Beijerinckia sp. 28-YEA-48: one gene and its partner. The protein of the gene in region 1 binds, or shares a complex with, the protein of each later gene. Links are inferred from orthologs where the notes say so. Each region holds a gene or a part of one and is shown in the gene's direction. Other genes may lie near its edges. The genes, in order: BLW50_RS13905 and xseA.

Region 1 (8,566 bases):
GGCGCTGCGCGGCAAGGATGAATCAGCCGCCCTGGCGCGGCCGGCGACCCTGACCGACAAGCCGCAGCTCACCCCGCAACAATTGTGGAGCGCGCTGCTGCCCTGGATCCTGGTCTGCGTGGCCATGCTGATCTGGGGCAATGGCGCGTTCAAAAACTGGGCGAATGCGATCTTCACCTGGAATTACGCGGTTCCGGAGCTGCACAACCTGATCAACAAGGTGGCGCCTGTCGTTCCCAAACCGACGCCGGAAGGCGCGGTCTTCGCCTTCACCTATCTCTCCTTCACCGGCACGGGCATGCTGTTGGCAGCCATCGTCTCCGGCCTGCTGATGGGCTTCTCGCCCGCTAAGCTCATTGCTGAATACGGCCGCACGCTGAAAGTCTGCGCCGTTTCGCTGATCACCATTTCGGCCATGCTGGCGATCGGGACGTTGACGCGACTGTCGGGCCTGGATGCGACGCTGGGACTGGCCTTTGCCGCAACCGGCATCCTCTATCCCTTCTTCGGCACATTGCTTGGCTGGTTGGGTGTGGCGCTTACCGGCTCCGACACATCCTCCAACATTCTGTTCGGCAATCTGCAGAAGATCACATCGCAGCAATTGGGCATTTCACCCGTGCTGATGGCGGCGGCCAATTCGTCGGGCGGTGTAATGGGCAAAATGATCGATGCGCAATCCATCGTCGTCGCCTCCACGGCGACCAATTGGTATGGCCATGAAGGCACGATCCTGCGCTTCGTGTTCTGGCATTCCATCATTCTGGCCAGCCTCGTCGGCCTCTTCGTCACTTTGCAGGCCTATGTTTATCCGTTCACGGCGATGGTGCTGCACTGAACGACTTGCACTGGAACGACTTGCACTAAACGCAAAAGCCGGGCGTTTAAGCCCGGCTTTGATGGCGCATCTATCAGCTTGCAGCGCTATGGTTTGCGCGGATTGTAGGGGTGCTCGGCCTGCATCTTGCGAGCAACGGCTTCCAGATCAGCATCGACCACATCCGGCAGCACGATCTTCAAAGTCACCAGAAGATCGCCCTGCGGTTTGCCGCCCTGTTCGGGCAAGCCTTTGCCACGCAGGCGCATGGTGCGGCCCGAATTGCTGTTGGGCGGAATTCTAAGTTCCACCGCACCGGTCAAGGTCGGCACCTCAACCGTGGCGCCCAGGACGGCTTCATAAATCGTCAGCGGCAGATCGAGACGAAGGTCCCGGCCGTCTATCTTGAACTGCGCATGCGCCGCGATCTGCACCGTCAACAAAATGTCGCCGGCTTCGCCACCGAACGGCGCAGGACCGCCCTGGCCTTTCAGCCGGATCTGCTGGCCCGACTCGATGCCCGCCGGGATCGTCACATCGACCATGCGACCGGTGGGCAGTGAGACACGCACCGAACCGCCGCGCACGGCATCGCTCAACGGCACGGTGACGACGGCATTGATGTCCTCGCCACGACGTGCCGGGCCGCCACGGCCGCGACGGCCGGAACTGAAAATATCGCTGAACAGATCGGACGGATCGAAGCCCGCACGGCCGCCAGCGCCACCGAATTCAAATTCGAAATGTTGCGAACCGTCGGGATTGCTCTGGCGACGGCCGGCGCCTGGATTGAATCCGCCGCCAAAACCTTCGAAGCCACGCGGCTTGCCTTCCGCGTCGATCTCACCGCGATCGAAGCTGGCGCGCTTCTTGTCGTCGCCAACGATCTCATAGGCCTGATTGGCCTCGGCGAATTTCTCCTGGGCCTTCGGGTCGGATTTGTTCTGATCGGGGTGATATTTCTTCGCCAGGCGCCGAAACGCCTTTTTGATCTCGTCCGCCGAGGCGGATTTCGACACCCCTAAAACCAAATAAGGATCACGCATTCAACGAGCCCACTTCCGGCTCCGCCCATGATCGGCGCGGCTACCTATGTCTCGGCCATGATTTGGGGGTGTGACCGACTGATTGCAAGCCAAACTAGCAAGTTGTGGGCCGTTTCGGTCAATTATGGGCGTTTTGTTGCGATGTGGGGCGGTCTGGGCAATGCTGCCGGCCCTGGAGCCGGAACTGATGGACGATTCTTTTTTTGTTTTCCTCGCCCTCGCCGGCCTGGTCCTCGTGGTCCTCGGTCCCGTCACCTTTTTCCTGACCTTGGGCGCGCGCGGTCGGGTTAGCGAGCTGGAACAGACGGTTCGCAGGCTCGAGTACCGGCTCCGGCGCGTCGAGGAGGCACCGCCAGAAGGTCGCACCGCACCGGCGGAAGCGGCCCCCGCAGCGCCCGTCCAACCGATCGAGACATTCGCCCCGGCCGAAAGGGCGTCGGAGCCGATGGAAGCCTTAGCTTCCGAAGCTGCCGTTCCGCCTGACGCCCCGACGGAAGCGGCCGCCGCCGCGCCGGCCCCCGCCCGCCCGTCGCGCAGCCTCGAAGAAAGTTTCGGCACCCGCTGGACGGTCTGGGTCGGCGGATTGGCGCTGGCCCTCGGCGCCCTGCTGCTGGTGCGCTATTCGATCGAGGCCGGACTTTTCGGGCCAGCGGCGCGCGTTGCCTTCGGCCTCATTCTCGCAGCAGCCCTGATCGTCGGCGGCGAAGTGTTGCGCCGGCGCGAGCCGCCCGTAGACACCGTCCCTGTCGCAGCCATGGCCAAGCCGAGCATTCCGGCCATGCTCACGGCCGCCGGCACGGTGGCTGCCTTCGGTGCGATCTACGCCGCCCACGCGCTTTACGGGTTCATCGGCCCTGCCCCCGCTTTCATCGCCCTGGGTGTGGTCGGCGTCGCCTGCATGTTCGCCTCGGCCCTGCATGGGCCGTCGCTCGCTGGCCTCGGCCTCGTCGGCGCCTTCGTCGCACCGCTGCTGGTCGACAGCGATGCTCCCAATCCCTGGCCGGTGGTGCTTTATCTCGCGGTGCTGACGGCGGTCGCTTATGGCCTGGCGCGGCTGCGCCTCTGGCTGTGGCTGGCCATCGCCGCAGCCGTCGGCGCTGCGCTTTGGGGGCTCGTCTTCGCCAGCCAGATCGAAGGCGGGGATGCCGGCCAGTTCTTCCCGGCGACGATGATCCACATCATCATACAGATGGCGCTCGCCGGCTATTTCCTGGCTTGGGATCCGTCACGCACGACCAGTGAGGAAGACGCTCGCCCCGATCCGATCGCCATCGCCGCGCCGCTGATCTTCGGCCTGCTGGCGATCGGTGCCCTGCTGGAAGGCAGTCTCGCCGGCCAGTTCGGCAATGGCTGGGTGCTGTTCTCAGCCCTCGCCATCGCGGCCCTGGCGCTGATCGGCTTCCTCGTCGCGCCTGCCGCGGCGGTATTCGCCGCTGCAGGCGTGCTGGCTCTGGTGACCGCGCGGCTGTGGCCGGCGACGATCACGCCCGACGCGCGCGGCACCCTGCCGGACTTCGCCGCAGACTTCTTCATCGGGCCGGTGCAGCCAAACCTGTTCATCGGCTTCTGCACCGTCGCCGCGCTGGCGATGCTGGCGCTGGGCGGCTGGCGCATGCTGATCGCGCGCCGCCTGCCGGTGGTGACGCTCTCGATCTACAGCGCGACAGCGGCGCTGACGCCACTCGCCGTTCTCATTGTTGCCTGGATGCGCATGGCGCAAGGCGAGCGCAGTTTCGCTTTCGCTGCCAGCGCGGCGGCTCTGGCGCTGATCTTTGTCGGCGCCGCGACCAAATTCCGCGACCTTGAAAGCCGAGGCGCTGACGAAACGCCAAACGCCCGCTTCGCCACCGGCGTTTTCGCCTCCGCGGCTATTGCCGCCCTCGCGCTCGGTTTCACCTTCGCGCTCAATGGTGGTGCGCTCGTCGTAGCGCTCGCGGTGGCCGCACTTGGCGCCGCCTATGTCGGCGTCAAACTCGAAATCCCGGCGCTGCGCTGGTGCGTCGCCGGCCTCGGTGTGATCATCGCCGCGCGGCTCGCCTGGGAACCGCGCGTCATCGCCCAGCCGGGCACGACGCCGATCTTCAACTGGCTACTCTATGGCTATGGCGTGCCGGCACTGGCCTTCGGTTATGCGGCGCGGCTCATGCGTCGTCATGGCGGTGAGGACACGCCGGTGCGTGTGGCCCAGGCGCTCACGATCCTGTTCGCCGCCTTCCTCGTCTTCTTCGAGATCCGGCATCTGATCAACGCGGGCGACCCCTTCGCCGCCGCCGCGCCGACGATCGAACAGGGCCTGCATGCGGTCGCCGCATTCTCCTTCGCCATCGTGCTGACGAAGCTCGACGCGGCGCGCTCATCCATCGTCTTCCGCATCGCCTCGCTCGGCTTTGGCGTATTGTCCTTCGCCTATGCCATCATCGGTCTCGGCGGCTTCGGCAATCCGTATTTCTCGTGGCAGCCGGTAGAGGGCGGCACGATCTTCAACGCCTTGCTGATCGCTTATCTGTTGCCGGCGATCCTCGCCTTTGTGCTATCGCTCGTCGCCAACGGCGTGCGCCCGGCCTGGTATGTGACCATGGCGCGCGTCGTCGCCATCCTGCTCGTCTTTGGCTATCTGACGCTGGAAACCCGACGGCTGTTCCAGGGGCCTTATCTCGGCTTGCTGCGTCACACCAGCGGCGCCGAATTCTATGCCTATTCGGCGGTCTGGCTCGCCTTCGGCGTCGTTCTGCTCGCCTGGGGCCTGCTGCGGGGATCGCGCGAGGCGCGCCTGGCCTCGGCAGTGTTCGTCGCCATCAGCGTGCTGAAAGTGTTCCTCTTCGATCTCGCTGGCCTTGAGGGCATTCTGCGGGCGCTGAGCTTCATCGGCCTGGGCGCCGTGCTGATCGGCATCGGCCTCGTTTACCAGAAACTGGTGTTCGTGCGGCCGGCATCGACCCCAGAAAATGCGCCGACGGATCGCCCGCCCGGCGCCGCGCCGTGATAGACTGGCGGAAATGACGAATCTTGACAGACAAAGGTAAAGACGTGGCTGAATCCCAGAACGATATCGCGAAACTTCCGTTCGAAGAGGCGTTGAAGGAACTCGAATCCATCGTATCGCAACTCGAAAGCGGACAGGTCTCGCTCGACAAATCGATCGAGCTTTACGAACGTGGCGAAAAGCTCAAAGCCCATTGCGAAACGCTGCTTAAGAATGCCGAAGCCCGGATCGAGAAAATTTCGCTGGGCAATGACGGCAAGCCCAAGGGCTCCGAGCCGCTCGACGTCGAGAAGTAGCTTCGGACATCCACGCAAATCAGGCGGGCGTCTTGCGCTCGCCTGTCGTCAATGTGGTTTTGGCGAGTTCAATCGCCTGCGCCAGCACCTCGCTGTCGCCGATGTGATTGGCGAGAATCAGGATCAAAGCCGAGTTCAGCTCCGCGCTCTCCGCATCGCCTAAGCTGCGGTGGGCGTCGATGAGCAGGCGATAGGCGCTGTCGGGATCGGGGAAGCGGCTGTCGATTCGCAGATCGGTCATGATCCCTCGGTCTTGCTTCAATGGCCGCGCAGGCGGCGGCGTGCCGCCGCGATCAAAGCCGCATCGGTTTTGCGCCAGCGGGCGGTAAGATGCTGATCGGGCCGGAAGAGGAAAACCGCGTCATCACCGGCATCGAGCCGTTGCCGCAGCAGGCCGCGCCGATCGTGAAAATCCTGGCCTTCGCGCAGAACGCGACAATCAGCCTGCAGCCTGGTCCCGAAAGCCACGAGCGTCTCAGCGCCGCCGAGAAGATCGAGAAACCAGATCGGCTTGCCATCCGCATCTTCCACCGGCGCGTCGGGCGCCGGGGCGCCGAGCTGCGCGACACCGTTCCAGCGATCGATATCGGGGGTCGAGAGCGACGTATCGTGCACGGTGGCGATCGATAGCCGCCCGGAATTGATCAAGCGTTGCGCAAACGGCGCACTGCGCGCCAATGCCAGGGTGGCGTCGCGGAAGCGCACCTCCTGCGGGCTGCGCGGCGCGATGAAATCGGTCGAGCGTGTCGAATGGCGAATGTTCTCCTGGGCCGCTTGCGAGCGCTCCGCGTGATAGCTGTCGATCAGAGTTTCCGGCGCTTCGCCGTTGAGCACCAGGGTCAATTTCCAGGCGAGGTTCTCCGCGTCCTGAATACCGGAATTGGCGCCGCGCGCGCCGAAGGGCGACACCTGATGAGCGCTGTCGCCAGCAAAGACCACGCGCCCATGGACGAAGCGATCGATGCGCCGACACTGGAAGGAATAGAGCGACACCCATTCCAGCTCGAAACGATCATGGCCCAGCATCTGCTTGAGGCGCGGCACAACTTTCTCCGGCCGCTGCTCGTCGGCTGGATCGGCATCGGGCCCGAGCTGCAGATCGATGCGCCAAATATCGTCAGGCTGCTTGTGCAGCAGCGCCGAATGTCCCCCGTGAAACGGCGGCTCGAACCAGAACCAACGTTCCGGCGGAAAGTCGCCCGTCATTTTCACGTCGGCGATGAGGAAACGATCCTCGAAACTCTCACCGCGCCATTCAAGCCCCAGGAGACCGCGCAGAGTTGAGCGCGGTCCATCGGCCGCGATCACCCAGGCGCCGGATAGGCGATAGTCGCCCTCCGGCGTCCTCACCTGCACCGTGGCGCCATCATTGCCCTGCTCGATGCCAATAACCTTGTTGCGCCAGCGCAAATCGACGCCCAGCGCCAAGGCCCGCTCGACCAGGAAATGTTCGAGATAATATTGCTGCAGGTTGATGAAGGCTGGCATGGCATGGCCATCTTCCGGCAACAGATCGAACTGCCAGACCAGCGCATCCTTGAAGAAGACCTTGCCAACCTTCCAGACGACGCCTTTGTCGAGACAGGGTTGCGCCACGCCCAGACGCCCCAGCACTTCCAAGGTGCGCTTGGAATAGCAGATGCCGCGCGACCCCTCGCCGATGCGATCGGCATCATCGAGCAGCACCACTTTGATGCCACGCAAAGTGAGATCGATGGCGGCGGCGAGGCCGACCGGCCCCGCGCCGACAATCACCACCGGATAGTGCCGTGGTTCAGCCGCGTCCTGATCAGGCGAGCGGCGATAGCCAAACTGATAGCGCGCGCGATGGTCGGGAGTGGAATGCGTTGGCGCCATCCTCTCCCTCCCCTTCACATCATTTCGGATCGCGTCGCGACGGATCGAAATGTTTCTTCAATCCGTTCCAGCAGTCAATATAGGTTTTATCAAGCGTGGAGAGTTCGGAGGCGAATTTCGTCAGGCGCTGCGGATAACGCGTCTCGAACATGAAGGCCATGGTGCCGGTGAGCTTCACCGGCTTCAACTCCACTGTGGTCGCGTGTTCGAAGGCAGTGTCGTCAGGCCCATGCGGCAGCATGCAATTGTGCAGGCTGATGCCACCCGGCACGAAGCCTTCCGGCTTGGCGTCATAGACGCCATAGATCAGGCCCATGAACTCGGACATGATGTTGCGATGATACCATGGTGGCCGGAAGGTGTTTTCCATCACCAGCCAGCGCTCGGGGAAGATGACGAAATCGATATTGGCAGTGCCGGCGCTTTCAGACGGCGACGTCAAAACCGTGAAGATCGACGGATCCGGGTGGTCGAACGAGGTCGAGCCGATGGTGGCGAAACGGCGTAGATCGTATTTATAGGGCGCGTAATTGCCATGCCAGGCGACGATGTCGAGCGGCGATTGGCCGATCTGCGTGCGATAGAGCTCGCCACCCCATTTCAGATAGAGCGTCGCCTCTTCCTCGCGGTCCTCGTAAGCGGCGACCGGCGTGAGGAAATCGCGCGCATTGGCCAGGCAGTTGGCGCCGATGGGGCCACGTGGCGGCAAAGTGAAGGCGCCGCCATAGTTTTCGCAGATATAGGCGCGGGCCGGGCCATTGATCAGCTCGACGCGGAAGATGATGCCGCGCGGGATGATGCAGATTTCGCCCGGCTCGATGTCGATCACACCGAATTCGGTGGCGAAGCGCAGGGACTTTTCCTGCGCGACAAAAAGCATTTCGCCATCGGCATTGAAGAAATATTCGCGCTCCATCGACTTCGTCACCAAAGCCAGATGGGCCGCCATGCCAGCGCGCGTGTCGCTGTCGCCCGCCGTCGTCATCGTGCGCAGCCCCTCGATGAAGGTAAGCGGCGTCTCGGGCAATGGCACCGGCCCCCAACGCAATTGCCCAACGGGCAATGTGCTTTCCTCGCGCGCTGCTGGGGCCGAGCGCAGAAGCCCTTTGTCGATCTGCTCAAAGCGGCCGGAATGTTTGACGCTCGGGCGAATGCGATAGGCCCAAGAACGCTGGTTCTCGCCATGCGGCGCCGTGAAGGCGGTGCCGGAGAGCTGTTCAGCATAAAGACCATAGGGGCATTTCTGCGGCGAGTTGCGGCCGACAGGCAGCGCGCCGGGCAAAGCCTCGGTCTCGAATGAATTGCCGAAGCCGGACATATAGCGGAGGCTCATGGTCCTCTCCCTTTAGTTTCCAGGTTACTTGAATTTCCGGGTTGCTTGAGTTTTCAAGTTGCCAAAATCAGTTGCATATGAAACTAATTTCGTCAACAGGGTTATGCCATGGCCACGCGTCGTCTCATTTTGTCGGAATTCCTGCCCTACCGGCTGAGCATCACCATGCAGGCCGTGTCGGAGGGCCTGGCCACCCGCTATTCCCACGAATTCGGCATTACCGTGCCGGAATGG
Region 2 (8,596 bases), 1.4 Mb from region 1 along the record:
GTGATCCTATCAATCGGCGGGAAAAAGCATCGCATACGACGATGTTGAGGAGTCTGGTTGAGTCGCTGGGTGTTGTTGCATCGCCCCAGCCTGAAAGGCTCCCACCGCGTCCGGGTCTTTCGTCAGTTCTTGCAAATTATGGTTTGCAACAAGGTCGCTACATCGTTCTGCACAGTGGCGCGAGATTGGCGATCAAGAGATGGCCTCTCGAGAATTTCGTTGCGACGGCTATTCGCTGCCGTCAGGAGCTGGGACTGCCGGTTGTCTTTTTCGCGGATGACCCGTTGCCGGCCACGGTAACGGCCGAGTTGAAATCTCACGGTGGCATTCAGATCATTGAGGGGTTGTTGCCCTTTGATCATATGGACGCATTGCTGTCCTTCGCTGGCGTGGTCGTTGGAAATGATACGGGACCCAAACATCTTGCCGCGGTCCGAGGGGCTAAGGTCGTCAGCATTCATATGTGCCAGGTGAATTGGAATGAATGGGGCCAGGACGGCGAAGGCCTAATCATCTCGAGGCGAACACCGTGTTGCGGGTGCGGGATACAGGACCCCTCCGAATGTGGTAAAGACCTGATATGTCTAACCAGCATAAAGCCGTCCGATGTCATCGAAGGCATTTCGCGCATGCTGAACGGCGCTAAAGTAGTGGAGATACAATGATTGTCGTGACGGGCGCCGCGGGATTCATCGGCTCGAATATTGTCACCCGGCTGAACGAAAAGGGGATCAACGATATCGCGGTGTGCGATTGGCTTGGTTCGGATAGCCGTTGGCAGAATTTGCGCAAACGGATGTTTCGGGAGTTTGTCTTCCCGGAAGATCTGACGCGGCGATTGGACCGTTTGAAGCCCAGCGCGATTATTCACATGGGCGCGAATTCGTCGACGACGGCGACGAATGGCGACGAAATCATGCGCACCAATTTCCTCTATACGCTTGAATTGATCGACTGGTGCGCACAGGCTCAGGTCCCTTTGATTTACGCGTCATCCGCAGCGACATATGGCAATGGCGATGACGGCTTTACGGATGATTTCTCTTTCTCGGAGTTGCGCCAGCTTAAGCCTCTCAATCTTTATGGCTGGAGCAAACATCAGATCGATCTCGTCGTCGCGGAGCGTGTCAGCGCGGGTCTGCCGTTGCCGCCGAAGTGCATCGGTCTTAAGTTCTTCAACGTTTATGGTCCCAATGAATACCATAAAGGTTCGATGACTTCGGTGGTTGGCAAGAACTTCGAAAGAGCGATCAGCGGTCAACCGATCGACCTGTTTAAAAGCCATAGAAGCGATTATCAGGACGGCGGTCAGTTACGTGATTTTGTTCACGTTGATGACGCCGTCGAAGTGGCGCTTTGGTTCTTGGAGCACGGCCCCAGTGTCGGCTTGTTTAATGTTGGCACGGGACAGGCGGCGAGTTTCCGTCAGTTGATGGAAGCTCTGTTCAAGGCTTGCGGACGAGAGCCGCAGATCAACTATGTGCCGATGCCCGAGGAACTGCGTGAGCGATATCAATATTTCACGCAGGCCTCGATGAGCAATCTGCGGGCGGCAGGATATGCCGCACCTTTCCTCAATGTTGAGGAAGGCGTGGCGCGCTATGTCACAGTTCTGAAGAACGCGGACAGATATCGGTAGGCTGTATGCTCGCCGGCCTGGCCCGACGAGGCGGAAGCCGACGTGAATAGCGAGACCACAAATTTGAAGCGCCCCCCGCTTCCCGCCGGGGCGCGATCCCATATTCAGCTGACAATCGCTTTGGAGCGTACTTGCGCGCGGATTGGCTAAGCGACAAAGATTCCTCGGACTTGCCGTCGAGAGGCGTCTTTGTTCCCTAAGGAAAGGGAGTGGCCGCCCGATCCAATTGAAATAACAAGAAAAACTGGTGCTGCCAGAGAGGATCGAACTCTCGACCTCTCCCTTACCAAGGGAGTGCTCTACCACTGAGCTACGGCAGCATGCTTCGTCGGCGCAGGGCCGTAAATCTGAAAGCGCGCGCCTTGTGACACACACGCCAGCGGCTGGCAAGATTGATAGCGCGGTTATGAACTTGACTGCGAAAACAATGTGCGTAAATATTCAACTATAAGGTTGAATATATGCCATGATCCAAGTCGAACCCGCTTTTGACACCACCCTCGCGGCACTCGCTGACCCGACCCGGCGCGCCATTCTGCAGCGGCTGGGCGGCGGCGATCTCAGGGTTACCGAAATCGCCAAGCCCTATGCGATCTCGCTCAATGCGGTATCGAAACACATAAAAGTGCTGGAAAACGCCCGTCTCGTGCATCGCCGCCGGGTCGGCCGCGAGCATATTCTTGCGCTTGATCCACGCCCCATGGAGGCGCTGGGCCGCTGGATCGCCGATCAACAGGGCGTCTGGGCGGCGCGTCTGCAGGCGCTCGATGCGCTGCTGAAAGCTGAGGACCAAGTCGAGGGCGTAGCCGCCAAAACTGAGGAACAACCCCATGGACGATGAGCGGCACCGGATTCAGGTCACCCATGTTTTCTCCGCCTCGGTCGAGCGGGTGTTCGATGCGTGGCTCGACCCGGCGAAAGCCAGCCAATTCCTCTTCGCCACCGCCACCGGCCAGATGGTGACGGCGGAGATCGATGCGCGGGTCGGCGGCCAATTTCTCTTCGTCGACCGGCGCGATGGCGTCGATGTGATCCATAAAGGCGAATATCTGGAGATCGAGCGGCCGCGCCGGCTGGTGTTCAGCTTCGGCGTGCCGCAATTCTCGGCCGATTTCACTCGGGTGACGGTGGAAATCGCCCCACAGGGCTCAGGATGCCTGCTGACACTGACCCATGAAGGCGTTTTGCCGGATTACCAGGCGCGCACCCAGGCCGGCTGGGGGACGATTCTCGATAATCTGGGCAAGGTTCTGAGCCAGACTCGAGGCGAACCCGTCGAATAGGCCCCAAAACGATCAGGCGCCTTTTGCCGAGCGGGCGAATCCCCCATATTCAGAGCCATGGTCGCCCGAGCAGAATCGCAGACAAAACCCGCCGCCCCGAGCAATGCCGCCGAAGTCACGGTTTCGGAACTCTCTGGCGCGCTCAAGCGCACCATCGAGGATCGTTTCGGCTATGTGAAAGTGCGCGGCGAAATTTCGGGCTGGCGCGGCCCACATTCGTCCGGCCATTGCTATTTTTCACTGAAGGACGAAGGCGCGCGCATCGATGCGGTCATCTGGAAGGGCACTTACGGCCGCCTGCGGGTGAAGCCGGAAGAAGGCATGGAGGTGATTGCCACCGGGAAGATCACCACCTGGCCCGGCAAATCCGCCTATCAGATCGTCGTCGAATCGATCGAGCCGGCCGGCGTCGGCGCGCTGCTTGCGCAGCTCGAGGAGCGGCGCAAGCGCCTAGGCGCCGAAGGCCTGTTCGATGAAGCGCGCAAGCAATTGCTGCCCTTCCTGCCGCGTGTCATCGGCGTCGTCACCTCACCGACCGGCGCGGTGATTCGCGACATCCTGCATCGTCTCGCCGATCGGTTCCCGACGCGCGTTCTGGTCTGGCCGGTGCGCGTGCAGGGCGAGACCAGCGCCGCTGAAGTCGCCGCCGCCATCGATGGTTTCAACGCGCTGCCGGAAGGCGGGGCCCTGCCGCGTCCCGATGTCATCATTGTCGCGCGCGGTGGTGGTTCGCTCGAAGACCTGTGGGGCTTCAACGACGAGATCGTCGTGCGCGCTGCCGCCGGCAGCATGATTCCGCTGATCTCAGCCGTCGGCCACGAGACCGACTGGACCCTCATCGATCACGCCGCCGACAAGCGCGCACCGACACCGACGGCGGCGGCGGAAATGTGCGTGCCGGTGCGCAGCGATCTCCTGGCGCAGGTGGCATCGCTTGAAAGCCGTATCCTCAGTGCCCGCGCCCGCTTGTTCGAACGTCGCCGCAGCGATCTCCGGGCTTTGGCGCGCGCGCTCCCCAATGCCGAGGATCTGTTGGCGCTGCCGCGTCAGCGTCTCGATCGTGCGGCGGAAATCCTGCCGGCGCGGCTGCATCAGACGATCAATGCGCGCCAACTCCGCCTCGGCCGCCTGGCGAGCCTCTTGGCCAAACATTCGCCGCAGGCCGAAATGGCACGGCGGCGCGCCCAGTTCGATGCGCTGGTCGGCCGCCATGTCGCGCTGGCCAGGCCTGGATTGTTCACTGAGCGCCGCGCGAGCGATCTGCGGGTGAAAAGCGACCGTCTGCGCACCGCCATGCGCCATCGCGTCCACAACGCCAGCGAGCGGATCGGCACCCAGCGCCTGCGCATCGCGGATCTCGACAAGCGGCTTGCGCAATGTGCACGCATCGTCGTTCCGCGTCGGCAGGAGCTGCTGCGCTCCATGACGCAATTGCTGGCTTCCTTCAGCTATCGCAACGTGCTGGCGCGCGGTTTTGCTTTGGTGCGCGATGCCTCCGGCACGCCGGTGCGCTCCATCATGGCGCTCACGCCAGGCACCGTGCTCGACATCGAACTCGCCGATGGTCATGTGAAGGCGCAGGCCGAGGGTGAGGCGCCCGCCGTGGCGAAGCCGCAAAAACCCGGGCGTGTCACGCCGGCGAAAGATCAGGGTTCGTTGTTTTGACAGTCCGCTGAGGAACGAGGCCATGGCGTTGTTTGGAAAATCCGCACCGACGGAAGAGAAGACATTCCCCGTCGCCAAGAGCGACGCGGAATGGCGCGCGCAACTGTCGCCGCAGGCCTATGACGTGTTGCGCCACCACGGCACCGAACGCGCTGGCACCAGCCCGCTAAACATGGAAAAGCGCCAAGGCGTTTTTCATTGCGCCGGCTGCGGCCGCAGCCTGTTCAATGCGGAGACGAAATTCGAATCGGGCACCGGCTGGCCGAGCTTTTTCGAGCCGCTCACCGATGCGATCGAAACCACCGTCGACCGCAGCCTTTTCATGATGCGCACGGAAGTGCATTGCGCCGGATGTGGCGGCCATCTTGGCCATGTCTTTCCCGATGGCCCGCGCCCGACGGGCGATCGCTATTGCATGAACGGCGTGGCGCTGCGCTTCGAGCCGGACACCCAATAACGATGCCGCCGAAGACCATTGCGCCGGCCTTTCCCGGCTTCGTTCCAGACACCTTGAAATTCCTCAAGGCGCTGGGCTTCCACCAGACACGCGAATGGTTCGAGGAGAACCGTGCGCTCTATGTCAGCGCCGTCAAAGAGCCGCTGGAGGCTTATGTCGCGGCGCTGTCGGTCGAGTTTGGCGCGCGCAAGCTGCCGCTGAAGGGCGAGCCGAAACGGGCGATCTTCCGTCTCAACCGCGATGTACGCTTTTCCAAGAACAAGCAGCCCTACAAGACCAATGCGGGCTGCGTGCTGACGCGCACTGGCACCAAGGGCTCGCCCGGCCTGCTCTACACCCACATTTCACCGGAGGGCTGTTTCCTGGCCGCCGGCTTCTATCATCCCGAGCCGCCGCAACTGCTCGCCATGCGCAAGGCCATCGTCGCCAAGCGCACGGCCTGGCTTGGCATCGAGGGCAAGCTCCAGGACGCGGGGCTGGAATTGTCGACCAACGAAGCTCTGAAGCGCAATCCACAGGGCTTTCAGGAGGTTGACGACAAATTGTCGCCGGCCTTGCGATCGCGTAATTTCATCGTCCGCATGCCGATTGCCGACAAAATAATTTTGGATGGACCGAAACTCGTGGCGACCGCTGCGGATTTTGCCAAGACCACTTTGCCGTTGCTGAAGTTCGGCTGGGCGGCGATGGATTAGGAAAAGCAGGATTGATGAGGGAAATATGAAGACGTCTATTGCAGTTTTCTTTGCTTTTGCAATCGCTTCCGTGGCTGGCGCGCAGGCCGCGCCTTGCTCGATCAGCAAGGAGAAGGCGGCCACTCTTCGCCCCGGAGCGACCCTGGAAAGCATCCAGAACGCGCTGGGCTGTAAATTGCAGCAGCAGTCCTCGAGCGGCTTTGGCGAGACCGCTCAGGACATCTATGGCATCCAGGACGATGGCGGCAATCGCCTGTTCGTTCTCATGGGCAAGAACGGCCGCCTGGTGCGTACGAACTACCAGCCGCGCCAGCTCAACCCCGCTGATCCGTTGGCGCCAAAGCCCGCGCCGCAGGCTCAGCAGCAGCGGGCCAGGTGAGGCGAACACCGCCGTAAAACAATAAGCCAAGGGCCTCGGTTTCGAACCGAGGCCCTTGCTTTGAGTTTTGAGCACTTCGATTCCGATTCTGTCGGCTAGATCAGAATCGCTCTCTCTCACCGGCTTCGCGAGGCGTACCAGCACTGCATGCGGGCGGCGCCCGCTGCGGATTTTGGCCCCATCAAGTCCCGAACGGTTTGCGCCGCCAAAGCGTTGCGCCAAGCTTGATCGGCTTTTTTCATCGCGACAGCGATACCGCACGGCCGGCCGAATTCGCTGGACTTGCCTGTAACGCCGGCTCCGCGTCGCCGGATCTCGGTGCAACGAAATGCTTCATCCTCGCCTTCAATGGCGTTCACGACATCAAGCAAGGTAATTTTTTCTGGCCGACGCGCCAGTCTGAAGCCGCCTTTGGGGCCAACCGTCGAAACCAAAATATTAGCGCGCGCCAGGGCCTGGAGAAACTTGTTGAGATAGTGAGCGGGTAAATCGAAGGCTGCAGCCAAGGTCGCCGTTGGGATAGCGGTATCGGTTTCGTCTTCCAGCCAAGCCAGCGTCAGGCAGCAATGTGTTGCCCATTCGACCCCTTCGCTCATTTTCATTGTGGCACCTGCTTCTTCTGTGGCTTTGCCTTTGGCGGACCGGCGTTGAGCGTCCATTCATAAGACCCGGCAATAAATATATCCCGAAAACAATAGTTGCAACCTGGATACTGGCCATCCAGATTATTCTAGATATAAGATATCTAGAATTTGGAGGAGAGGGTGGGAGAAATGTCAGAATCGAGCGCGACCGACGTCGCGTCTGAAGTGAGGGTCGCAGGTCCGCCGACACAAAACATGTCAGGCGTGGCCGCCGCCAGTCTTATAGGGGCAACTATCGAATGGTATGATTTCATTCTGTATGGGACGGCCGCAGCGCTGATCTTCAACAAGCAGTTCTTTCCAGGCCTTGATCCGGTGGCCGGAACACTTGCGGCTTTTGCCGCTTATGTCGTCGGATTTGCCGCCCGCCCCGTTGGCGGGCTCATTTTCGGTCATTTCGGCGACAAACTCGGCCGCAAGGAAACACTGATCGTATCGATGCTCATCATGGGCGGCTCGACAGCTTTCATTGGTCTTCTCCCGACTTATGAAACGATTGGAATAGCAGCTCCGATTTTGCTCGTGGGGCTGCGACTTCTGCAGGGTATTGCGTTGGGCGGCGAAACGGGAGGAGCGGTCCTTATTTCAGTCGAGCATTCATCGGCGCACCGCATGAACTTCTATGGCAGCTTTCCGCAGATGGGTGTCCCGGCTGGGACGGTGCTGGCCAATCTGGCATTCTTCACGACGACGGCGGTCACTTCGCCGGAAACATTCACCAGCTGGGCATGGCGCATTCCGTTTCTTCTGAGTTTCATTCTCGTTGCATTCGGGCTGGTGATCCGTTTGAGAATCGCCGAAACGCCGCACTTTCTTAGGGCCAAGAAGAAGCGGGAGATTGTTTCCGCGCCGGGGATCGAAGCGCTTAGGAATAATTGGTTCAGGATCATTCTCACGGCGCTAGCGATCTGTTCGGCGTCCACGGTTTCCTACGTCTGGAGCGTATTTTCGCTCTCCTATGGCACGGCGGCGCTTAATCTCGATCGCTCAATGCTTCTTCTGGGAGTGACCTGCGGCAGCATCCTTTGGTTCATCTGCATTCCGATCTGGGGTCGATGGGCTGATCGAAATGGTCGACGTTCGATTTTCATCATCGGAACGTTGATCCTGATTGTAGCGGCTGCGGCGTATTTTCCGCTCCTCAATACAAAGAATCCGACGGTTGTCTTTCTCACGTTGATGGGCATGGGCGCGGTGTTCCCGATTACTCATGCCCTGCAGGGAAGCATATTGGCCGATCTGTTTCCGGCCGCTGTCCGCTACTCCGGGATGGGCTGGACATTAGGTGTGGCGTCCATCTTGGGAGGCATGTCGCCGCTTCTCGCAACGTCTCTATTTGCCATCGATCCATCGTCTTTTTTGGTGTCGCTCTACATGGTTGGAGTCTGCGCGGTCAGCTGCGTAAGCGCGCTCATGTTGTTTGCGTCAACCCCCCGGCTCGATGGTGGACAGCACTTTTAGCCAAACCCTCGTTTCAATGATCGTTCTCTCATGGTGATGAAATGACTGATGAAAGCATGACGGATATTCTGGTCGTCGGTGGTGGTTTCGCCGGCGTTTGGGCTGCGGCGTCCGCGGCGCGACTGAGGCAGAAAAACAGCGGACAGTTCTCAATCGCTCTCGCTTGTCCGGGGCGCGATCTCGTGATGCGTCCGCGCCTCTATGAAGCAGAGCCGCAGAACATGGCTGTGCCCTTGGCGCGAATCTTAAAGCCGATCGACGTCAATAAGATCGATGCGAGCGTCATTGAGATCGATCAAAAGGCCAAGGCCATAACGCTTGCAAGCGTTGAGGGAAAAAAGACGCAGATAGTCTATCGAAAACTCGTGCTGGC

What was found.
Region 2: the proteins of BLW50_RS13905 (region 1) and xseA are in contact, whole or in part, in a cryo-EM structure (PDB 8TXR), measured with the Escherichia coli proteins. The link is inferred for Beijerinckia sp. 28-YEA-48 from one-to-one orthologs.

Annotation. Positions count from the first base shown.
Region 1 is NZ_FNSI01000001.1:2,917,470-2,926,035, forward strand. What follows is about bases 3,579-6,505. They hold BLW50_RS13905 (exodeoxyribonuclease VII small subunit), read left to right. Parts: upstream 3,579-4,869; coding sequence 4,870-5,142; downstream 5,143-6,505. Other genes in these bases: BLW50_RS13900 (DUF2339 domain-containing protein), read left to right, coding at 3,579-4,846; BLW50_RS13910 (DUF2783 domain-containing protein), read right to left, coding at 5,162-5,383; BLW50_RS13915 (FAD-dependent oxidoreductase), read right to left, coding at 5,401-6,505. In the rest of the region: BLW50_RS13890 (L-lactate permease), read left to right, coding at 1-838; BLW50_RS13895 (DnaJ C-terminal domain-containing protein), read right to left, coding at 925-1,863; more of BLW50_RS13900, read left to right, coding at 2,051-3,578; more of BLW50_RS13915, read right to left, coding at 6,506-6,999; hmgA (homogentisate 1,2-dioxygenase), read right to left, coding at 7,019-8,332; BLW50_RS13925 (MarR family winged helix-turn-helix transcriptional regulator), read left to right, coding at 8,441-8,566. UniProt on the Escherichia coli protein: Bidirectionally degrades single-stranded DNA into large acid-insoluble oligonucleotides, which are then degraded further into small acid-soluble oligonucleotides.
Region 2 is NZ_FNSI01000001.1:4,308,548-4,317,143, reverse strand. What follows is about bases 2,327-5,283. They hold xseA (exodeoxyribonuclease VII large subunit), read left to right. Parts: upstream 2,327-2,979; coding sequence 2,980-4,587; downstream 4,588-5,283. Other genes in these bases: BLW50_RS20225 (DUF2461 domain-containing protein), read left to right, coding at 5,047-5,283; msrB (peptide-methionine (R)-S-oxide reductase MsrB), read left to right, coding at 4,610-5,044; BLW50_RS20240 (SRPBCC family protein), read left to right, coding at 2,470-2,922; BLW50_RS20245 (ArsR/SmtB family transcription factor), read left to right, coding at 2,327-2,480. In the rest of the region: BLW50_RS20260 (glycosyltransferase family 9 protein), read left to right, coding at 1-665; rfaD (ADP-glyceromanno-heptose 6-epimerase), read left to right, coding at 662-1,639; more of BLW50_RS20245, read left to right, coding at 2,106-2,326; more of BLW50_RS20225, read left to right, coding at 5,284-5,739; BLW50_RS20220 (hypothetical protein), read left to right, coding at 5,765-6,118; BLW50_RS20215 (RrF2 family transcriptional regulator), read right to left, coding at 6,235-6,777; BLW50_RS20210 (MFS transporter), read left to right, coding at 6,892-8,223; BLW50_RS20205 (NAD(P)/FAD-dependent oxidoreductase), read left to right, coding at 8,265-8,596. UniProt on the Escherichia coli protein: Bidirectionally degrades single-stranded DNA into large acid-insoluble oligonucleotides, which are then degraded further into small acid-soluble oligonucleotides.